Regions from separate parts of the Micromonospora sp. NPDC057141 genome, predicted to be linked through region 2. Evidence: riboswitches for the same ligand, from Rfam matches in the RefSeq annotation. Region 2 holds a riboswitch; each other region holds the start of a gene.
The links. Region 2 has a riboswitch for cobalamin ahead of ACFT41_RS03880 (ribonucleoside-diphosphate reductase subunit alpha). Riboswitches for the same ligand answer to the same signal wherever they lie in the genome.
Positions count from the first base shown of each region.

Region 1: linked by a shared signal. The riboswitch ahead of ACFT41_RS27050 (acyl-CoA thioesterase) and the one ahead of ACFT41_RS03880 (ribonucleoside-diphosphate reductase subunit alpha) in region 2 are both predicted to bind cobalamin.
Region 3: linked by a shared signal. The riboswitch ahead of metE (5-methyltetrahydropteroyltriglutamate--homocysteine S-methyltransferase) and the one ahead of ACFT41_RS03880 (ribonucleoside-diphosphate reductase subunit alpha) in region 2 are both predicted to bind cobalamin.

Region 1 covers NZ_JBHUVA010000077.1:4,357-11,947, reverse strand. Annotated here, with positions in the region: gene metE (5-methyltetrahydropteroyltriglutamate--homocysteine S-methyltransferase) at 1-155, shown strand, start outside; partial or broken gene ACFT41_RS27060 (AAA family ATPase) at 221-989, shown strand; gene ACFT41_RS27055 (hypothetical protein) at 1,454-1,885, shown strand; cobalamin riboswitch at 1,898-2,118, shown strand; gene ACFT41_RS27050 (acyl-CoA thioesterase) at 2,234-2,746, shown strand; partial or broken gene ACFT41_RS27045 (IS481 family transposase) at 3,276-3,383, shown strand; gene ACFT41_RS27040 (putative bifunctional diguanylate cyclase/phosphodiesterase) at 3,452-5,305, opposite strand; gene ACFT41_RS27035 (SAM-dependent methyltransferase) at 5,302-6,108, opposite strand; gene ACFT41_RS27030 (NmrA family NAD(P)-binding protein) at 6,452-7,297, opposite strand; gene ACFT41_RS27025 (TetR/AcrR family transcriptional regulator) at 7,392-7,591, shown strand, end outside.
Region 2 covers NZ_JBHUVA010000003.1:93,546-101,136, reverse strand. Annotated here, with positions in the region: gene ACFT41_RS03890 (amino acid adenylation domain-containing protein) at 1-1,602, shown strand, start outside; gene ACFT41_RS03885 (ribonucleotide-diphosphate reductase subunit beta) at 1,652-2,629, opposite strand; gene ACFT41_RS03880 (ribonucleoside-diphosphate reductase subunit alpha) at 2,689-5,064, opposite strand; cobalamin riboswitch at 5,199-5,410, opposite strand; gene ACFT41_RS03875 (TetR family transcriptional regulator) at 5,569-6,189, shown strand; gene ACFT41_RS03870 (FAD-dependent oxidoreductase) at 6,262-7,591, shown strand, end outside.
Region 3 covers NZ_JBHUVA010000077.1:12,516-20,106, forward strand. Annotated here, with positions in the region: gene metE (5-methyltetrahydropteroyltriglutamate--homocysteine S-methyltransferase) at 1-1,527, opposite strand, end outside; cobalamin riboswitch at 1,641-1,855, opposite strand; gene ACFT41_RS27070 (IPT/TIG domain-containing protein) at 2,427-4,922, shown strand; gene ACFT41_RS27075 (DUF4291 domain-containing protein) at 5,486-6,121, shown strand; gene ACFT41_RS27080 (glycosyltransferase family 4 protein) at 6,374-7,591, opposite strand, start outside.

The DNA.
Region 1 (7,591 bases), on a different contig from region 2:
AGATCGTCGAGGCCCTTCGCAGGGCCCTGGCGGCAGTGCCGGCCGAGCGGCTGTGGGTGAACCCCGACTGCGGCCTGAAGACCCGCAGCTACCCCGAGGTCGAGAAGTCCCTCGCGCACCTCGTCGCCACCGCCGTCGAGCTTCGCGGCCGGTGACCGCGTGCCGGGCGGGACGCCGACCCCGTCCCGCCCGGCACGACCGGACGGCCGGATGATCGATCACCCCGGCGGAGGACGTGCTCGCCACCATCACCCGGCTGGTACACGACCTCGGCGTGACCGTGGTGTTGGCCGAGCACCGGCTGGAGCGCGTGGTGCAGTACGCCGACCGGCTGCTCTACCTGCCCGGCGACGGGAGCGTGACGGACGGGACACCGGCAACGGGCGGTGCAGGGCAGCGGCCCCCGCCACGGCGGCACCGTCGCAGTGGCCGGACCACAGGGGACCGTCGACCCGAAGAGCCCGGCCCGCCGGCCGGGCGGCCTCGTCCCGCAGAACTCCGGCGACCTGCTCTATCTGGATACCGTGGACGCCGAGTGCGCCCAGGCCGACCGGGAGACCGCAGCGCCGGCCGGCACCTGCCGGGCGCTGCTGGACCGGCTCACCCCCGGCCTGCCCGCCGCCCGGCATCCCCGCGACCTGTCCGAAGGGCAGCGGCTGGCCCTTGCGCTCGCCGTCCAGCTCACCGCCGCTCCGCCGGTGATGCTGCTCGACGAGCCGACCCGTGGCCTGGACTACCACGCCAAGCGGCAGTTCACCGAGGTCGTCCGCACGTTGGCCGCCGCCGGCCGCGCCGTGGTGGTCGCCACCCACGACGTCGAACTCGTCGCGGCCCTCGCCGATCGGGTGATCGTGATGGCCGAGGGGGACGTCGTCTCCGACGGCAGCACGGCGGAGGTCATGCTCGCGTCACCGGCGTTCGCTCCGCAGGCGGCCAAGGTTCTCGCCCCCGCGCCGTGGCTGACCGTGGAACAGGTCGCCGCCGCGCTGGCCACCTTCACCTGGCCGTTCTTCGTCCCCGCGCAGCCGGAGTCCACCGCCCGCACCGGTGAGGCGCCGCTGGTCTTCTTCCTGATGCTGCCGGTGCTCGTGGCGCTCGTGCTGGCCGAACTCACCTTCGGCGGCATGGACAGCAAAGCCCTGGCGATGCTCGGCGTGCTCGCCGCGGTCAACGCCGCGCTGCGCCCGCTGGGCGCGGGCACCGCAGGCATCGAGACCGTGTTCTTCCTCCTCGTCCTCGCCGGCCGGGTCTTCGGCCCCGGGTTCGGGGTTCCTGCTCGGTTCGACGTCCCTGTTCGCCTCCGCCCTGCTCACCGCCAGCGTCGGACCGTGGCTGCCGTTCCAGATGCTGTGCGCGTCCTGGATCGGCCTGGGAGCCGGCCTGCTTCCGGCGAGGCTGCGCGGACGGGCCGAGACCGCCGTCCTAGCCGGATACCTACGGCTACGGCCTGCTGATGAACCTGTGGTTCTGGCCGTTCAGCATCGGCGCGGACACCCAACTGTCCTACGTCGCGGGCGCGCCGGTGCTGGAGAACCTGCACCGCCTCGCCCTGTTCACCGCGGTCACCTCCACCTTCGGCTGGGACACCGGCCGCGCGATCACCACCGCGGTGGCGATCGTCCTGGCCGGCCCGGCGGTGCTCGCCGCGCTGCGTCGCGCCGCGCGCCGGGCCGCGTTCGGCGCTCCGGTCACCTTCGCCGCAGCCGACCCGCAGGCACCGGACCCGTCTGCGGGCAGCGCCGCAATCGCAGGCCCGACCGGCACTGGTGTGACCGTGCTCGCCGCCGGCCCGGCTCGGCCGTCACCCACCCGGCCGCCCGGACCCACCGGTGAGGGCGATGGGGGAGGTGGGTCACATCCGGGTCCGAGCCGGCCGGTCAGCTGACCAGGAACGGTTAGGATGGTCACCGGCGCTGGTTCGCCCAGGCGTCTCACGCTCGGGCGTCGTAAGAGGGAACCCGGTGGAAATCCGGGACTGCCCCGCAGCGGTGAGTGGGAACGACCGCCGTCAACGGCACTGGGCCCGCAGGGGCCTGGGAAGCGACGGCCAGTAGGAGACACCGGCGAACCCGGTCATGCCCGCGAGTCCGAAGACCTGCCCGCGCTGCGCACGCACGAGGTGTGTGCGCAGCCGTAGACCTCGCGGGCGGGTCGGGCGGGTGACGCGCTGCGGCGTGTCCTCGACGTGCGTGCCGGCTGGTCGGACGGCACGCTTCCCGAGGACGGATGAACCATGCACGAGAGCGCCATTCTCGCCGGCCGGCCACCGTCGGCGTCGCATCTGACCCTGTCGCAGATCATGGACCAGCACCACACCAACCTGATGGGCACCGTCCACGGCGGCCGGATTCTCAACCTCATCGACTCCGTCGCCGGAGTGGTGGCCGCTCGGCACTCCGACGGTCCTGCGGTCACCGCCGCCATCGACGAGACCGCCTTCCTGCGTGCCGTGCGGGTCGGCGACGTCGTCCACGTCGATGCCCGGATCACCTGGGCCGGCCGCAGCTCGATGGAGGTCGCCGTCAAGGTCAGCGCGGACCGGTGGGACCGGGCGGTGCCGCCGGTCGACGTGGCCACCGCGCATCTGGTCATGGTCGCCGTCGACGACGACGGGCAACCACGCCCGGTGCCGCCGCTGCTGACCGAGACCGACGGCGACCGGCGCCGCTACCGCGAGGCGCAGATCCGCCGCGAGCACCGTCTCGCCCTGCGTCGGGCGCTACTCGACGGTGCCGAGGACGGCTGAGACGCGCCCGCACTGTCGCCGCGACGCCCGCCGATCACCTCGCCGCCACCACCGCTCGTGATCGTTGTTGCGTTGGTTGTCCTCGACGTGGACTGCGGTTGTGCGGCTGCCACGCCTTCCGAGAGGGTTCCTCGCTCTGCAGGCTGGTGAGCGGCGACTCGCGTGTCCGGAGGGGCCGTGTGGTTCAGCGCAGGTCTTTGCGGATGGTGGCGCGGATCAACGGGCGTTGGGGTCGGCACCGAGGGCCAGGGGTGACGGTGGGACGTCGGCGTGGACGAGGCCGGCCCCGGGACGGAACACGTCACGCCGGGAGAAGGTCGCCGATTGCGGCGATCATGGCCCCGTTGTCGGTGCAGAGCCGGGGTGCGGGGACGCGCAGGGTGATACCGGCGACGTGACAGCGGATTGGTCCGTGCCCAGAGTGGCCAAGCCATGGACGACTTGGTCCGCGAACTGTCCCTGCTCGTGGCCGCGAGCGCAGGGAACCCACCGACTACAGCATGACCGGGCAGGCGGTTCCCTCAAGCCCTCGGCACAACGCGCCGATGCCCTACCCGCCTGGCCACACACCTACAACCACCACCGCAACTACACCTCACTCGGCGGCAAACCACCCATCACCCGCGTCAACAACGCGCCGGCTATTTCGACTAGTGCTCGCGGGGCTGTCCTTCCAACGCCGCGACCTGTGAGCCGGCGACGGCGTCAGCGCCGCTGGACCGGAAGCCCCGGCAGTTCGGTGTTCCGTGTCCCGGCGTCGCGGTGCTGCTGCGCGACGATGCTGGCAGTGATCTCGTGAGGCGGCACCGGACGGCCGAAGTGCCAACCCTGCCCGTTGTCGCAACCGGTCGCGGCCAGCCGGTGGGCCTGCTGGGCGGTTTCAATGCCCTCGGCGGTCACGACGAGGCCGAGCTTGTGCCCGAGCGACACGACGGTGCTGAGGAAGCCGTCATCCGTGCCGGGGCGGTGGACCCTTGGCCGCCTGGCCGACTGCGCCGATGAACGGGTCAGGCTGGCGTCGAGTTTGAGGCCGTACAGGGGGAGGGAGCGGAGATTGGCCAGGTTCGCATAGCCGATGCCGAAGTCGTCGATGACGATCCGGACGCCGAGTTTCATCAGCGCTGCCAGGGTCTCCGTCACTACGCCGGTCAGATCGATCACGGCCTGCTCGGTTACTTCCAGCTGCAGCAGGTGCGGCGGCAGACCCGTCCGGTCGAGGATCTGCGCCACCGCCCCGGCCAGGCCGTTCTGGTGGAGCTGGCGCACCGACACGTTCACGCTCACGTACAGGCCGGGTTGGACCCGCTGCCAACGGCTGGCCTGCCGGCACGCCTGCTCCAGCAGCTGGCCGCCGAGTGCCACCACGAGGCCGGTGCGTTCGGCGAGCTCGATGAATCGGGCGGCGCTCAGCAGGCCAAGCCGAGGATGCCGCCAGCGGGCCAGGGCTTCCACCCCGGCCAGCCGCCCGGACTGGAGAGCGGCGATGGGCTGGTAGGCGGCGGTGAACTCGCCCCGCCGCAGCGCCGCCGGCATGGCTGCCGACAGCCGGTAGCGCGCGGCGTCGGCGTTGCTGCGGTCCTGGTCGAACTGGCGCAAGGCGGCCTTCCCGTCCGCCTTGGCCCAGTGCAGCGCGATCTCGCTCGCGCGCATCAGGGTCGCGGCGCCACCGTCGGCGACGGCGCCCTCGGCCACTCCCGCGCTTGCCGTCAACGGCACCTCGGTGCCGTTGACGTGGAACGGGGCGGCGAGCGCGGTGAGCGCCTGATCGGCGATCTTGATGGTGTCCTCGGCGCAGGTGGTGTCGCGGACCAGGATCGCGAACCGGTCGCTGTCCAGCCGTGCCACCAGGTCGATCCGCCGGTCGGTGAGCGCGCCGAGCCGGTCGGCGATCTCGCGGAGCAGCAGGTCACCCACCTGATGCCCGAGCACGTCGTTGACCGCCGCGAAGTCGTCGACGTCGAGGCAGCAGACGCCGACCCGGTCGATCGGCACATCGGCGGCGGACAGCCGTCCCAACTGCTCGGTGAACAATGTCAGGTTGGGCAGCCCGGTCAACTGGTCGTGGGTAGCGAAGCGGCGGAACCTGGCCTCGCTGATCCGTAACGCCTCCTCCGCCTGGCTGCGGGCGGCCAGTGCGGCCAGCCGGACCGTGTCCTGGGCTCTCAGGCTGCGGTCGTGCGCGGCCGCCGCGAAGCCCGCCGCGAGTTCAGCCAGCAGGCCGTTCAGCCGAGCAGCACGGGTGGGGTCGGCGGCGATGCCCAGCTCGTCGAGGAACCGCGAGCCGATGACCGCGATCGTTCCACCGAGCGCTTCCGGCGACCCGAAGCCGGCCGCCACCAGATCGGCGCCGATCCGCTGGCCGTCGCCGGGCTCGGCCGGTTCGTCGAGGACCGCGGTGACCAGGCGGTCCGCCAGTCCGGTCACGATGCGATGCCGCTGCTCGGCGCTGATCGGCACGTAGTGGGCCCGGTGTAGGGCCGTAGCCCACGCCGTGACGAACTCCTCGACGCCCGGGCAGCGCCGGTCGTCGACCCCGTCGGCGTCGGACCGACCGCTCACCTGCGGCGTCCGACTCCGACGTAGAAACTCATCCGCTCCGGGTGCTCCCCGACGTCGGCCGGCGACTCGGGACGCCACAGCGGGGACCACACCACGCCGGGCTCCACCAGGTCCAGTCCGGCGAAGAAGTCTTCCACCTGAGCGCGGGTACGGGCGGTGACCGGCGTGCTCGTCCGGCCACTGAGCCGGGCGCCCTCGCCCATCTCGTCCGGCCGACTGTCGGTGGTGACGTGGCTGATCGCCACGCAGCTGCCCGGGGCCAGCGCCGTCCACAGTCGCCTGATCAGCCCGTACGGGTCGTCGTGATCGGGGACAGCGTGCACGACCGAGACGAGCAGCAGGCCGACCGGCCGGTCGAGATCCAGCAGCCGGCGGGCCTCCGGGTGACCCAGGATGGCCTCCGGACGGCGCAGGTCTTCGAGCAGCGCGACCGCGTTCGGCTGGCCGGCGAGGATGTGCGTGCTGTGCGTCACCGCCACCGGATCGATGTCCACATAGACCACGCGGGCGTGCGGATCCACCTGCTGGGCGATCTCGTGCACGTTGCCGACCGTCGGAATGCCGGACCCGATGTCCAGGAACTGCCGAATGCCTTCGTCAAGCATGAACCGCACCGCGCGATGCAGGAACTCGCGGTTCGCCCGCGCGACCAGGCGAAGATCCGGCACCGCCGCCAATGCCTGGCGGGCGAACTCCCGGTCGACCTCGAAGTTGTGCGAGCCGCCGAGCCAGTAGTCGTAGGCTCGCGCCACGCTCGGCCGACTGAGATCAACATCTGCTGGTGCCCACTCCGGCCGTTCCATCGCCGCCCTTCCCACCACCACAGTAACGTGACCGCCGCCACTATAATCGGATTTTTCCCACCGCTGCACCGCGCCGAGATCACGACGGCCCACAGGTCGACGGCTGACGCCCACTCCGTCAACCGTCCGTCCACACGGTACAGACAACGACATTCCAGTAGGTTGTCCTCAAGTCGGTAGAAGATCTTGTCGCCGCGCTGCCTGCGCCGCGAGTCGGCGGCCGAGCCGGGTGGCCCGCTCGAACCGGGTGCGAGTCGGCTGCCGTCGGCGAGCCGGGCACAAGGGTGTTGTCACCGAGGCGCGGCAATCGCCGGCTGAGGGTACGGCTACCGCGGTCGCGGCTCTACCGGGTTGTCGCCGCGAGGGCGTTTCGCGCGTTGCGCGGTTGACGGCCGAGCAGCTCGCCGAGCAGTGGGTCGACGCCGGCGAAGTAGCCGGCCTGCGCGGCCTGGTAGAAGCCCAGCAGGAAGTGCGTCATGTGTTCCGGTCGTCCGGCGGCGAGCTGCGCGGCGATCCAGTCCTGTTCGTCCATCTGTTGGTAACGGACGGTTCGGCCTGACAGTTCGGATGCGATCTCGGCGAGTTCGGCGAAGGTCGGGGCCGCGGGCGCGGTGATGGTGGTCGGGCCGCCGTATGCGCCGTCAGAGGCGAGGATTGCGGCGGCTGCCTCGGCGGCGTCCTCGCGAGCCGTCCAGGAAACCGGTCCGTCGCCGGGTGTGGCGATCACACCCGTCTCGCGCCAGGGGCCGGCGAGCCACTGGAGGCTGTGGGCGTAGAAGCCGTTGCGTAACGAGGTCCAGGGGATTCCGGAGGCAGCCAGGAGTTGCTCGGTGGCGAAGTGGTTTCGCCCGGGCAGGAACGGGTTGTCTGGTGCGGCGGCCTGGTGGCTGGTGTAGAGGATCCGTTTCACACCTGCGGTGAGTGCGGCGTCGACCGCTGCGTGGTGCAGGCTGATCGCGTTCGCGGTCGGGTCGTTGGAGGAGACGAGTAGCAACTGGTCGGCGCCGGCGAACGCCGCCGGCAGGGAGCCGGGGTCTGCGTAGTCGCCGTGGCGAACCTCGACGCCGCGCTGGGCGAAGCGCTCGGCCTTGGCAGTGTCGCGTACGGCGACCGCGACTTCGCTCGCGGGTAGGTGTTCGAGCAGGTGGTCGACGGTCGCGCCGTTGAGGGCTCCGGTCGCTCCGGTCACGATAATCACTGGTTCGCCTTTCTTGTTATCGATGGAAACGAGTCCACCGTAGCGCCGCCGATCACTGATAGCAAGTCGGTGTTATCGTTGGTTCGTGAGTGACGTGGTCAAGAGTCGGGCAGACATCCGGGCGGCGATCGTCGAGGCTGCTGCGGGGCTGTTGCGTGAGGGCGGACCCGGCGCCGTGACGACGCGCGGCGTCGCCGAGCGGGCCGGCGTCCAGGCCCCGACCATCTACCGCCTGTTCGGTGACAAGGACGGTCTGCTCGAGGCGGTGGCCGAGCACGTCATGGC
Region 2 (7,591 bases):
CACGTGCCGATCGGCGCTGCGGTGCCCGGGGTGAACGTGTACCTGCTCGATCCGACCGGCCGGGACGTGCCGCCGGGCGCGGTCGGCGAGGTCCACCTCGGCGGGGTGTGCCCGGCGCTCGGCTACGTCAACGATCCGGAACGCACCGCCGCCGGCTTCCTGCTGGACCCGCGCACCTCCACCGCCGAGCGTCCGGCCCGGATGTACCGCACCGGCGACCTCGCCATCCTCACCGAGGACGGCACGCTGGTCTTCCTCGGCCGGCGCGACAGCCAGGTGAAGATCCGGGGCAACCGGGTCGAGCTGGGCGAGGTCGAGGTGGCCGCCGAGCGGCAGGCCGCGGTACACGCCGCCGCCGCTGCCGTGCACGGCAGCGGCGAGAGCGCCGAGCTGGTGCTGTTCGTCCGCGCCGCCGGCGGGCACGCCGTCGACGACCGCGCGATCTGCGCCGAACTGGCCACCCTGCTGCCCGGGTACGCGGTGCCGAAGTACGTGGTCGGGGTCGGCTCGATCCCGCTGACCGCCAACGGCAAGGTCGACCGGGTGGCACTGCTGCGCGACTTCGACCGCCCGGCGGTACGCGCCGCCGGGCAGGCCGACGGCGGCACCGGCTGGACGCCGGAGGGCACCGAGCGGGTGGTGGCCGAGATGTGGGCCGAGCGGATCGGCCGGTCGCCGGGCAGCGCGGCGGACTCGTTCTTCGCCCTCGGCGGCAACTCGTTCGAGGCGCTGCGGTTCCTGGTCGATCTGCACCGGGCCACCGGAGCGCGGCTGTCGGCCGGCGACTTCTTCCGCGCGCCGACGGTCGGCGCGGTCGCCGCCGCCGTCGCCGCTGTCGGCACCGGGTCGGGGCAGCCGGACGGGGCGGAGGAACCACGGCTCGACCGGCTCGTCACCCTCGGCGGCCCGCCGGCGGTTCGGCCGGCCCTGGCGGTACATGCGGTGGGCGGCGGCGTGACGCCGTACCTCGGGCTCGCCACGGCCCTCGCCCCGGATCTCTGCCTGCACGCGCTGCGCGCGGAGGGCCTGGTGTCCGGCGAGACCCCACGCGACTCCGTCACCGCGATGGCCGACGCCTACCTGCGCACCGTCGACGAACGGCTGGACGGCCCGCCGGAACTCCTGGTCGGCTGGTCCATGGGCGGTCTGGTGGCGTGGGAGCTGGCCCGGCGGTGGGCCGAACGCGGCACCGTGGTGCCGGTCGTGCTGGTGGACACCTACCCGGGCGAGCTGATGGACGTCGACGGGTACACCCAAGACCCGGCACGCGAGCTGCGCGTCGACCTCGCCGGCACCGGCCAGTCGGTCGCCGCCGGACCGGACTTCGACCGGCTACTCGCCCTGTTCACCGCGCACCTCGACGCGATCGCGGCGTACCGTCCGGAACCGGCGGCCGTGCCGCTGCTGCTGGTCACCGGGGCCGGCGGCGACGACGCCCGACCCGAGGCGGTGCGCCGCTTCTGGGCGGGTCTGGCGCGGGACCGGTTCACCCACGTACCCCTTGCCGGCGACCACTACTCGCTGCTCTCCGGCGCGGGGGTCGAGCGGGTCGCGGCGGCGATCGCGGACCTGCGGGCGGTGCCGGCGGCCGGCGGCGGCTGAGGGCACGCGACGTCGCGGGGGTGCCCGGTCGGACACCCCCGCGACACCGTCAGAAGTCGTCGTCGAAGCCGACCGTCCCGGTCACCCCGATCTGGTAGGCCGACACCCGCCGTTCGAAGAAGTTCGACAGCTCCTGCACGTCCTGCAACTCCATGAACGCGAACGGGTTGCGGCTGTGGTACATCGGCGCGATGCCGAGCGTAGCCAGCCGCCGGTCGGCCACGTGCTGAAGGTACTCACGCATGTCGGCCAGCGACATCCCGGACACGCCCTGCTCCAGCAGGTCGGCGGCGAACTGGACCTCGCACTCCACGGCCTCGGCCAGCATCTGCCGCACCTGCCGTTCCAGCTCCGCGTCGAACAGCTCCGGCTCCTCGGCGCGCACGGTGTCCACCACGTCGAAGGCGAACGCCATGTGCATCGACTCGTCGCGGAACACCCAGTTGGTGCCGGAGGCCAGCCCGTGCAGCAGTCCCCGGGAGCGCAGGAAGTACACGTACGCGAAGGCGCCGTAGAAGAACAGCCCCTCGATGCAGGCGGCGAAGCAGATCAGGTTGAGCAGGAACGCCCGCCGGTCCTCCCGCGTCCGCAGCTCCCGCAGGTCGTGGATCGAGTTGATCCACTTGTAGCAGAACTCGGCCTTGCGGGCGATCGACGGGATGTTCTCCACCGCCGCGAACGCCGCGAACCGTTCCCGCTCGTCCGGCACGTAGGTGTCCAGCAGATTCAGGTAGAACTGGACGTGCACCGCCTCCTCGAACAGCTGCCGGGACAGGTAGAGCCGGCCCTCCGGGGAGTTGACGTGCTGATAGAGGTTGAGCACGAGGTTGTTGGCGACGATGGTGTCGCCGGTGGCGAAGAACGCGACCAGCCGGGACACCAGGTGCTGCTCCGCCGGGGAGAGCCGGGCGAGGTCGGCGAGGTCGGAGTGCAGGTCGACCTCCTCGACGGTCCAGGTGTTCCTGATCGCGTCCTTGAACCGGTCGAAGAACCGCGGGTAGCGCATCGGCCGCAGGGTCAGGTCCATCCCGGGGTCGAGCAGCAGGTGCCGCCGGCCGGTGGTGGTGTGGGACTCGGAGACAGCGGTCACTGGCACGCCTCGCAGCTCTCGGGGTTCTCCAGGGAGCAGGCCAGCGCCTCGTCGGCGCTCACCGCGACGACCGGCCCGGCGGCCGGGGTGACCGCGACGGTGGCCTGCTGGATGCGGGTCGCGGGACGCGAGCGCAGGTAGTAGGTGGTCTTGAGTCCGGACTTCCAGGCGTGCAGGTACATCGAGGAGAGCTTGCCGATGGTCGGTGCGCTCAGGAACAGGTTGAGCGACTGCGACTGGTCGATGTAGGGGGCACGGGCGGCGGCCAGGTCGATCAGGGCGCGCTGCGGCAGTTCCCACGCGGTGCGGAACAGTCTGCGCACCGCCTCGGGCAGCTCGGCGACGCCCTGCACCGAGCCCTCGTCCCGCTTGATCCGCTCGCGGACCGCCGGTGTCCACAGCCCCCGCGCCTTCAGCTCACGGACCAGGTACGTGTTGACCTGGAGGAACTCGCCGGACATGGTCTCGCGCTTGAACAGGTTGGACACCTGCGGCTCGATGCACTCGTAGCAGCCGGCGATCGAGGCGATCGTGGCGGTCGGCGCGATCGCGACCAGCAGCGAGTTGCGCAGGCCATGCGCGGCGACCCGCTCGCGCAGCGCGGCCCACCGCCGCGCCTGCGTGACCTCCGCGCCCCACAGGTCCGGGTGCAGCTCGCCGCGCGCGGCGCGGGTCTGCGCGTACGCCGGATGCGGGCCGAACCGCTCGGCGAGCCCGGCGGAGGTCTCCAGCGCGGTCAGGAAGATCTCCTCCTGCACCCGGGTCGACAGCTCGCGGGCCTCGGGCGAGTCGAACGGCAGGCGCAGGGTGAACAGGGCGTCCTGCAACCCCATCAGCCCGAGCCCGACCGGGCGCCAGCGCGGGTTCGACGCCGCCGCCTGCGGCGCCGGGTAGTAGTTGATGTCGATCACCCGGTCGAGGAACACCACCGCCGTACGGACGGTCGCGCGCAGCCTGTCCCAGTCGACGCCGTCGGCGCTGACGTGCGCGCCCAGGTTGACCGAGCCGAGGTTGCACACCGCCGTCTCGGCGTCGTCGTTGACCTCCAGGATCTCGGTGCACAGGTTCGACAGGTGGATCACGTTGCCCGGCTCGCCGGTCTGGTTGGACAGCCGGTTGGCCGCGTCCTTGAACGTCATCCACCCGTTGCCGGTCTGCGCGAGCGTACGCATCATCCGCCCGTACAGGTCGCGGGCCCGGACCGTGCGGACGGCCTTCTTCTCCGCCGCCCGGTACGCCTCGTCGAATGCCTCGCCGAACAGGTCGGGCAGCTCGGGCGCGTCCGACGGGTCGATCAGCGACCAGTCGCCGTCGGCCTCGACCCGGCGCATGAACTCGTCGGGGATCCAGTTGGCCAGGTTCAGGTTGTGGGTGCGCCGGGACTCCTCGCCGGTGTTGTCCCGCAGCTCCAGGAACTCCTCGACGTCCGGATGCCAGGGTTCCAGGTAGACGCAGGCCGCCCCCTTGCGCCGGCCACCCTGGTTGACCGCCGCCACCCCGGCGTCGAGCGTCTTGAGGAACGGCACGATCCCGTTCGACCTGCCGTTGGTGCCCCGGATCAACGCGCCCCGGCCCCGCACCCGCGACCAGGAGATGCCGATGCCACCGGAGAACTTCGACAGCTTCGCCACCTGGTGGTAGCGCTCGTAGATCGAGTCGAGCTCGTCGCGCGGCGAGTCGACCAGGAAGCACGACGACATCTGGGTGTGCCGGGTGCCGGAGTTGAACAGCGTGGGCGAACTCGGCAGGTACGCCAGGGCGGACATCAGCCGGTAGAAGTCGACCGCCTCACCCGCCGTTTGCGACAAGCCGCAGGCCACCCGCAGCAGCCAGTACTGCGGCGTCTCCACCACCAGCCGGGTCTGCGGATGCCGCAGCAGGTAGCGGTCCGCGACCGTGCGCAGGCCGAAGTACTCGAACCGCAGGTCCCCGGCCGGATCCACGGCATCGTCCAGCTTGCGCGCGTGGGCGGCCACGAACGCGGCCGTGCCGTCGCCGATCAGGCCCAGGCCGTGGGCGTACCGGATGGACTGGCTGAAGCTCGCGACCTGCTGCCCGCGGACCTCCTTTTCCACGTACGCGGCCAGCAGCCGGGCCGCCAGCTTCGAGTACTGCGGTTCCTCGCCGATCAGCTCCGCCGCCGTCTGGATCGACAGCTTGTCCAGCTCCTCGGTGGTCGCCCCGTCGTACAGGCCACTGATCGTCTTGGTCGCCACCCGCAGCGGGTCGACCTCGTCCAGGTCGGCGACCCAGCGCTCCACCGCCCGGACGATCTTGTTGACGTCCACCGGCTCGGTGTCGCCGTCCCGCTTGCGGACCTGCATGACGTGCCGGCGTTGCTCCGGCCCCGCCTGCTCCTGCGTCCCGCTCATGTTCGCTCTCCTCACGCCCGTCCCCGAGATCGAGGGGCGCGCGGGAGGACGCCGCCGGCCACCCGACGGCACACCCCACCGTGGCTGACCAGCTGATGCGTCGGCCGTCCCGCGCGGCCTTCGACCGCCGCACGCGTCGCGTGCGGCACGCTGGCAGGTCTTCGGGCTCGCGGGCGTCGTGCTCGGTGCCTACTGGCCGTCGCTTCCCAGGCCCGCACGGGCCCAGTGCTTCGTTGACGGCGGTCGTTCCCACTCACCGCTGCGGGGCAGCCCCGGACTCGCACCGGGTTCCCTCTTGCCTCGACCACCGTGGACCGATGGCCGAACCAGCTACGGGTGACACCATATATGGGCGCACGGCGAAGATGGAAACACCAGATGATGTGTCGGGCGAGTCGCCGCTCAGGGTAACTCCACACTCGCCCCAGGGTGAGCGGGGAAGCGCGCAGAAAACTGCGGGGCACGAATATTTGCGCGGCGCGCAACTCATGCTAGCGTGTGTTCGTGAGCGGACTACGGGAGCGCAAGAAGGCCGAGACCCGGGCGGCGCTGAGCTGGGCGGCGATCCGCCTGGCCGTGGCACACGGCTTCGACAACGTGCTGGTCGAGGACATCGCGCAGACCGTAGGCGTCTCCCCACGGACATTCAACAACTACTTCTCCAGCAAGGCCGAGGCGATCGCGGCGCGGCATCTCGACCGCAGTCGGCGAGTGGCCGACGCGCTGCGCGGCCGGCCGCCGGGTGAACCCCTGTGGCCGGCGATCACCGCGGCGGCGCTGACCCAGTTCGAGCCCGGCCCGGAGGTCGCGCAGTCGCCGCCCGCCGCCCACGCCGAGTGGACCAGCGGGCTCCGGATGATGCTCGCCGAGCCGGCGTTGCAGGGCGAGATGCTGCGCGCGGGCGCCGTCGCCGAGGCCGAGCTGGCGGCGGCCGTCGCCGAACGCACCGGCACCGACCCCGAGCGCGACCTGTATCCGCACCTGGTGGCCGCCGCCGTCAGCGCCGCCGTCGGCGCGGTGACGCGACACTTCCTGCACGCCGATCCGCCGGTGGCAATGGAACGGTTGCTCCCCGACGCACTGGCCCAACTCGCCGCGGGCCTGCCGCCACCCGTCGCCGGCTGACGTCGCCCCTCTCCTCACCGGTCCGTCGCAGGTCGGCGGACGGCCCACCCCTGCCCCGAAAGGGATCTTGTCGTGATCGATGTCATCGTGGTCGGCGCCGGACCGAACGGCCTCATGATCGCCTGCGAGCTGGCCCTGGCCGGGATCCGGCCGGTGGTGTGCGAGCGGCTCCCCGAGCCCAGCACCGAGCAGCGCGCCAACGGCCTGGTCGGCCAGGTCGTCCGCATGCTCGACCGGCGTGGCCTCTACCAGCGCCTCAGTGCCGACCCGGCCCCGCTGCGGCCGCAGCCCGGCTTCGTCTTCGGCGCGCTGCCGCTCGACCTGCGCGCGGTGCCGGAGAATCCGCTCTACGTTCTCGGGGTGCCCCAGCGACGAATCGAGCAGGTGCTCGCCGAGCGCGCCGCCGAGCTGGGGGTGCGGGTGCGTCGCGGGCACGAGGTGACCGGGATGCGGCAGCGCACCGACGCGGTGGCGGTGGCGTTCGCCGACGGCACGACGCTCACCTGCCGGTATCTGGTCGGCGCGGACGGCGGGCGCAGCACCGTACGCAAACTGGCCGGCATCGACTTCCCCGGCGTGACCACGGACCGGTCGGTGTCCCGCACCGCCCAGGTCAGCGTGCCGGCGGAGCTGATCGACCCGGCCACCGGTGGCCTGACGGTGCCCGGGTTTGGAGTCGTCCCGCCCTTCCAACACACCCGCACCGAGCGCGGGCTGATCGCCTGGGCCCCCTTTCCCGGCCGCCTGCCGGTCATCACGACGACCGAGTGGCCCGAGTCGACGGCGGTCGAGGGCGCCATGACCCTCGCCGAGATGCGCGCCAGCGTGGCCCGGGTCCTCGGCGTCGACGTGCCGCTGGGCCCGCCGGCCGGGGACGGACCGCACCTGCTGCGCCGGCTGACGGGCGGCAACACCCGCCTCGCCGCCCGGTACCGCGCAGGCCGGGTGCTGCTGCTCGGCGACGCCGCCCACGTGCACTCCGCGATCGGCGGCCCCGGGCTGAACCTGGGGCTGCAGGACGCGGTGAACCTCGGCTGGAAGCTGGCCGCGCAGCTGCACGGCTGGGCACCGGAGGGGCTGCTGGACACCTACGAGGCGGAGCGTCGCCCGGTGGCCCGGCGGGTGACCATGTCGACCCAGGCGCAGTCGGCGCTGATCTCCCCGGGCAGCGAGGTCACCGCGCTGCGGGTGCTCCTCGGCGAACTCCTGGCCAGGCCGGAGAACGCCGCCCACGTCGCCGCACTCCTGGCGGGCACGGACGTCCGCTACGACATGGACGCGCCCGACGGGCCGCTCACCGGGCGCTGGGCACCGGACGAGGTGCTGCACACCGCCACCGGGCCGGCACGACTGGCCGAGTTGACGCGCACCGCCCGGCCCCTGCTGCTCGACCACACCGGCA
Region 3 (7,591 bases), on a different contig from region 2:
GCCGTACGACTGCACCCAGCCGTGCTCAGTGGCGGCGAAACCGGCCAGTTGCTCGCCGAAGTACTGGACCATGTCGTTGCGTTCCGGCTCGCCATGCACTAACACGTCGAGGCCCAGCCGCTCCTGAAGCCGGATGACGTGCTCGACCTCGGCGCGCATCCGCCGGACGTAGCCGGAGTCGTCGAGCCGGCCGGACCGGTGTGCGGCGCGGGCCGCACGCAGCTCGGCGGTCTGCGGGAACGAGCCGATGGTCGTGGTGGGCAGCGGCGGCAGGTGCAACCGGGCGTGCTGGGCCGCCGCCCGCTGCCGGTAGTCGCCCCGTTGCCTGTCGGCAGGGTGCAGCGCGGCGAGCCTGCCCCGTACGGTGTCGTCGCGCCACGCTGCCGGGGCGGGCGGTAGCGGTTCGGGCAGCGACGTGGTGCCGTCGCGCAGGGCGCGGCCGAGCAGGACGACCTCGTCGACCTTCTGCCGGGCGAAGGCCAACCGCCGTCGCAGCTGCGGATCGAGCGTGGTCTCGGCGGAGAGGTCCACCGGCACGTGCAGCAGGGAACAGGAGGTGGACACGGCAACGTGGTCGGCGAGCCCGGTGGCCACGGCACCGGTCGTCATCGCCGCTCGCAGGTCGGTGCGCCAGACGTTGCGGCCGTCGACCAGTCCGGCGACGATCGTCTTGCCGTGCAGTGGGCCCGCCCCGGCGAGACGTCGCAGGTTGCCGGGCCCGGCAACCAGGTCCAGGCCGAGCGCCTCGACCGGCGTGTCCAGCAGTGCGGGCAGCGCGTCCCCGAGTTCCCCGAAGTAGGTGGCGACGAAGATCCTCGGCCGCGGTCGCACCGCGCACAACCGCGTGTAGGCATCGCGTAGCGCGTCGATCTCGGCTGCGGTGCGGTCGGCCACGAAGGCGGGTTCGTCCAGCTGAACCCACGTGACACCGGCGGCGGCGAGGGCACGGAGAATGTCGGCGTACACGTCGACGAGTTCGGTCATCCGGTCGAATGCCTCGGCACCTGGTGCGGAGGTCTTGGCCAGCAGCAGGAAAGTGGCGGGCCCGACCAGCACCGGTCGGCTCTCGATACCCAGCGCGCGGGATTGTGCGTACTCACGCAACGCCTTGTCGGGGTTCGCGGCGAAGACGGTGTCCGGTCCGATCTCCGGGACCAGGTAGTGATAGTTGGTGTCGAACCACTTCGTCAGCTCCAGCGCCGGCTCGGCGTTGACGCCGCGGGCCATGGCGAAGTAGGTGTCGAGCCCCGACAGGCCGAGCTGGGCGAAGCGTCGTGGAACCGCGCCGACGGCCACGGCGGTGTCGAGGACGTGATCGTAGTAGGAGAACGTGTTGGACGGGATCGCGTCCAGGCGGGCGTCGCGCAGTGTCCGCCAGACCCCGGCTCGCAGCGCGACCGAGGCGCTCTCCAACTCCTCGGCGTCGATACGGCCCGCCCAATAGGCCTCCACGGCCTTCTTCAGTTCACGGTTCCCACCGATGCGTGGATAACCGAGCACGGTGCTCTGACCGAATGTGGTACTCATGGGTCCTTCCCTCGAAGCGTCCGAGGACTCGCGCGAGGGCGGGAGGGAAGAGGCGCAGCGACGCACCGGCTTCCGCCCCGGCCTTCCCGAGAGACCGTCGACGGCGTACGCCGGCCGGCGTACGCGGTGCGGGCAGGTCTTCGGACTCGCGGGCATGACCTGCTCGGTCGCCTACTGGCCGTCGCTTCCCAGACCTCGCGGTCCAGTGCTTGATGACGGCGGTCGTTCCCACTCACCGCTGCGGGGCAGTCCCGGTCTCGCACCGGGTTCCCTCTTACGACGCCGCGACGCTCGAACGTCACGGCGAACCAGCACTGCTGTCCATCCTAGGTGTCCAGAAGCGATCGGCGTTGGCGCGTCCGCCCCTCGAGACGAAGAGACATCGCGGCAGCCCGGTTGGAGCACGAGGTGCGCCAGGCCCCCGGGCCGGTCTGGCGCGGTTCGAGGCGATCGTCGCGGAGGCCGACCCGACCGACAGCAGGTGCGAACGTCTCACCGAAGCACACCGTGACCGGATCCGGGCGACCCGCGTCGACAGGCTCCTCACCGCGATCTCTTCTCTGTCAGGCCCCGGCCCGATGGGGCGTGTCCGGCATCCGGGGGCTGTCCGAACTCAAACCCGGGGCTTGACAGACCTCACCACCGACAGCAGGAAATTCCGTTATGAGTAACTTGTCCGGTTCATCCTCGTTCAGTCGATGACGGCTGCCGCCACACCGAGCAGACCCGTCATTCCATCTGAACGGGGGAAATTGGTGAGGCCTGTCCTGCGAAGAACCACAAGCGCGTCCACGGCCATGCTGGTCGCCAGCCTGGCAACCCTGTGGTTGGGGACGCCGGCACGAGCGGCACCAGGCGACGCGAACGCGCGCGGTGTCGTCGTCGACCTATCCGCCGAGGTGACCGGTGTAGCCGTGATCACCGCCGACGCCACCATCGGTACCGCCACCGCGCCGGCCGCCGGTGGTACCGACACCGAGACGCTGCTGGCGGTATCGGTACCGGGGGCGCTCGGAGTGACCGCCAGCGGCACCGTCGAGGAGGTCACCGCCACCCGGGCGGCGGGCGCGTCGTCGGCGTCCGCCAGCGTCAACGGTCTCAACCTGGCCGTGCTCGGCGTCGACGTGCTGGACGCTGCGGAGGCCACCGCCACCGCGATCTGCCCGCAGGTCGGCGCCACCAGTGCGGACACCACGCTCGTCGGGCTGGAGCTGTTCGGCTCGGCGGTGACGCTGACGGCGAACACTTCCGCCGTCGTAGGCAGCTCGGCAGTGGTGGTGCCGGGGCTGGTGGGCGCGAGCCTGAACGCCTCATTGACCCGCGTCGAGACGACCACCGCCACCGGCGCCACCGCGATCACCGTGCGGGCCGCCCTCACCCTGTCGGGCACCGTCCTCGGTGTCCCGACCACCATTCCCGTAGGAACCGTGATCGTGGCCGAGGCCACCTGCGAGCGTCCGCCGGCGGCACCGACCACCGCGACGATCACGCCCGACGAGGGCTCGCAAGCGGGCGGCCAGACGGTGACGATCACCGGCACGGGCTTCATCCCGGGCGGCACCACGGTCACCTTCGACGGCGTGCCCGCGACCGGTGTCACGGTGACGCCGGACGGTGTCTCTCTGACGGCGGTCACCCCGCCCGGCTCGATCGGTCCCGCACAGGCCGTGGTCAGCACGGTGAACGGCACGGCTCCGCCGCTGGGCTACACGTACCTGGCCGACGGCAGCGCGGCCACCATCACCAACCTCACGCCGCCCTCCGGGCCGACCGCCGGCGGCACGACGGTGACGATCACCGGCACCGGCTTCACCGGGGCTGCCGGCGTGGACTTCGAGGGCCTACCCGGCACCGAATTCACCGTCAATCCGGCCGGCACCACGATCACCGTGTCCACCTCACCGAACCCGGCGGGACCGGCCCTGGTCGAGCTGGTCTTCCCGGCCGGTCGGGTGACCGCGCCGACCTTCACCTACATCGCGCCAACGATCACCTCGATCGTGCCGGACACCGGACCGACCGCCGGCGGCACGACGGTGACGATCACCGGCACCGGATTCACCGGGGCGACCGGAGTGACCTTCGACGACACCCCGGGTACCAACCTCGTCGTGAACCCGAGCGGCACCTCGCTGACCGTGGTCACACCACCCGGGCAGGTCGGTCCGGTGGACGTCACCGTGCTCATCCCGGGCGCGAACGTGACCACACCAAACGGTTTCACGTACGTGGCGGCACCGCCGACCGCCGCGTCGATCACGCCGGACGCGGGTCCTCAGTCAGGCGGCCAGACGGTGACGATCACCGGCACCGGCCTCGTCCCCGGTGACACGACCGTCACCTTCGACGGCGCGCCGGCCACCAACGTCACGGTCAACCCGGGCGGCACCTCCTTGACGGCTGTCACCCCGCCCGGCGCGGTCGGGCCGGCCGTCGTGGTGGTGACCACCGGCGGCGGTACGGCAGCACCGCTGGACTACACCTACCTCGCCGACGGCAGTGCCGCCAACGCGACCGGGCTGACCCCGACGACCGGGCCGGCCTCGGGTGGCACCACGGTCACCATCACCGGGACCGGATTCACCGGAGCAACCGGAGTGACCTTCGACGGGGTTCCCGGCACCGGATTCACCGTCAATCCGGCCGGCACCACGATCACCGTGGTGACACCGCCCCGCACCGCCGGACCCGCAGAGGTGCGCCTGGTGTTCCCCGCAGGCACCGCCGCTGCGCCACCCTTCACGTACCTCGCACCAACGATCGCCTCCATCGTGCCGGACACCGGGCCGACCACCGGCGGCACCACGGTGACCATCACCGGCACCGGCCTCACCGGCGCCACCGGCGTGGACTTCGGCAACGCACCGGGCACCAACCTCGTCGTGAACCCCAACGGCACCTCACTGACCGTGGTCGCCCCACCCGGCCTGCCCGGCCCGGTGGACGTGACCGTCCAACTGCCCGGTGACGACGTCACCGAACCAGACGGGTTCACCTACGAACCCGCCCCACCGCGCATCGACACCGTCACCCCCGGACAGGGGCCGACCGATGGCGGCACGACCGTGACGGTCGGTGGTTCCGGGTTCGTGCCGGGCGGGACCACGGTCACCATCTGCGGAAAGGCCATCCCGGCCAGCCAGGTCACCGTGGCAGCGGACGGTCGCTCGTTGACCTTCCGTACGCCGCCCTGCCCAGCCGGAAACACCACGGTCGTCGTGAGCACCGACGGTGGCACCTCCAACGGACTCATCTTCCGCTACGTCTCGCGGATCCTGCCGGTGACCGGTGACACCATCGCCACGCCGCTGACCGCCGGGGCGATGCTCGCGCTCCTCGGCATCGTCCTCGTCCTGCTGACCCGCCACCGGCAGCGCGCCGGCCGAATCGGCTGACCGGATAGTCCCGGCCAGGGCCCGATCGGGCCCTGGCCGGCGGAGGACACCACGTTGGCGGCGGCGCCCAGCACCACGAACAGCCACAGCAGCGGGCGTACGGCGCCAACCCGGTCCATCGCCGTACGTGCGGTCTGCGGCGCCTCGGAGATTCGGTACATGTCATTCACGGCGCGCTCCTCGTGGGTCGGGCTGCTGGGATGCCGCAAACCTACGAGTCGCTGCCCTGGTGCACGATCCAGCCAACGAGTCAGTCCAGGTACAGCAGGCTGTACTCCTCGGGCGGCGGAGCCGGACCGGCCAGCGGCCACCAGGGCGGGTGGGATTGTCGGCATCCGCCCGCTGCCGAGGGAACAGTCCCACCACCGTCCGGCACGGGTGGCCGGGTGTTCGGCCAGGGCGTCTGCCCGTCGGTCAGGGCCACCATGACGCCTGGGCAGGGCCGTGCGCGCAGCGCCTTGGCGAATGCCGGCGGCGAACCCGGCGCGGGCCGTCGACCTTGGCGGTAGCGTTGATGCGGAATCTGGGTGGAACGATCGGTCCTGATCGTTGAGGATCGGCGGGTGTCCGTTCCCGTACGTCAGATTCGTGCTCGCTACTCGGCCGCGACCGTCACCGTGTACCAGGCGTACCCGCCGCAGATCGCGCTGTCGGCGGTGTCGGCCGGCCGTTTCGTGGCCCCTTTCAAGCGGGACCGGATGACGTGGATCAAGCCGTCCTTCCTGTGGATGATGTACCGCTGCGGCTGGGCCACCAAACCGGGGCAGGAGCGCGTGCTGTCCATCGACATCACGCGGGAGGGGTTCGAGTGGGCACTGGCGCGAGCCTGTCTCAGTCACTACGACCGCGACGTGCACGGCGACAGGGCGACCTGGTCACGGCTGTTGAAGACCAGTCCAGTCCGAGTGCAGTGGGACCCTGAGCGGTCCCTGCGGCTGAACGCGCTGCCGTACCGGTCGCTGCAGGTCGGCCTGTCCGGCGAGGCTGTCGACCGGTACGTCGACGACTGGACCGTCGCCGTCACGGACATCACTCCCACCGTTGAACGAGTCCGGGACCTGCTGCGCCACGGCGACGATCAGGCAGCGGCAGCTCAACTGCCCGTCGAACACGTCTACCCACTCCCGGATCGGCTCGCCGTCGGCCTCCACGCCAGCCCGGACGTCGCCGCCAGCGAGGACCCCGAGCGACAGCAGTGACAGTGCACCAGAGACGAACCGCCCAGCCGCACCCTGCCGACAGGGACCCGGTGGCCAGGCGCTCGGTCGTCGCCCGGACGGTCAGTGCGCGCTCGCCGCCCGCATCGAGAAGCTCGATAGCGGTGTCGATGATCTGCTCCCAGGAGAGCACCTGATTGCGCCGCTGTGTCCGGCGCGCTCGCGTTGCCATGCCTCGACCGCGCCACGTTTGGTGCACCGAACCACGCTAGAGCGCTGTGCCAACCCGAGAGGTCACCTGTCGCCTCCGGTGTCGGTCGGACGTACCGCATCCACCGCTGTCACGGCGCCCAGGTCCGCAACCGGCCGGCGGCGGGGCTCCCCTGCCGCGGCGAATGTTCCACGAGCCACCTGGTACTGCTGCAGGGTCGCCTCCGCGATACGGTCCCAGGAGTACGCCGTCCGCGCGTGGGAACCGGCTCGTTCGCCCAGGGTGCGGGCACGGTCGGGATCTGCCAGTACCCAACGGATCCATCCGGCCAACGCGATGTGGTCCTCGGGCGGGGTGAGGATCCCGGTCTCCAGGTGATCGATCTGCTCGGGGATCCCGCCGATCCGCGCCCCGATGACCACCTTGCCGACGGCCTGCGCCTCGCAGACTGCGATGGGGCAGGGATCGAACCTACTCGGCACCAACGCTATCTGCGCGTCCGCGTACAGCGTCTCCAGTCGACTCCTGGCCACGTAGCCGAGGAAGGTGACCCGGTCGCGGACGCCCAGGGACCGTGCGAGACCTTCCAGATGGGGCCGGGCCGGGCCGTCGCCCGCGACCATGAGATGGACGGGAAGATCACGCAGCAGGCTCAACGCCGCGATCGACAGGTCACAACCCTTCTGGTGGACCAGTCGTCCCACCTGGAGAAGTTCGACCTGCTGGGCTCGCGGCCCGCCGAGCGACGACGTCGAACCGTCCCGGGCGGGCTCGTGGAACTCCGTCCCGTTGGGAATGACCACGAGGTTCTCGACCACTCGGCCGACGGACGTACGGACCCCCCGCGCGAGGGACTGGCTGACCGCGATGATGACGGTGCTGCGCTCCAACCCCCACCGCTCGAGCCGTTGTTCGTAGTCGAGCATGACCCGGTCGGAGGAGTCCTCGTCGAGGTGGGTGCCGCCCGCCGAACGGTCATAGTGTTTCGTCATGACCAGCGGGAGATCCCACAGGTCGGCGACGGCACGTGCCGCCAGGACGGCTCGCGAGTCATGGCAGTGGACCAGGTCGAAGCTGGCGGGCAGTTTTCCGGCGGCCGCTGCCATGCCCACGTTGCGGTGCAACATGCTCAACGTGGCCGATGCCTCACCGGGGAAGGACAATATCTCCGAGCCGGGCGTCCCGCAGTAGTGGTCGTCACCGTCACGGACGCCCTCCGGTTTCGAACCCGCCGTGATGACCGTTACCGAGACGCCCAGCCTGCGCAGAGCCCTGGCGAGGGCTGCGGCATGAACTCCGAT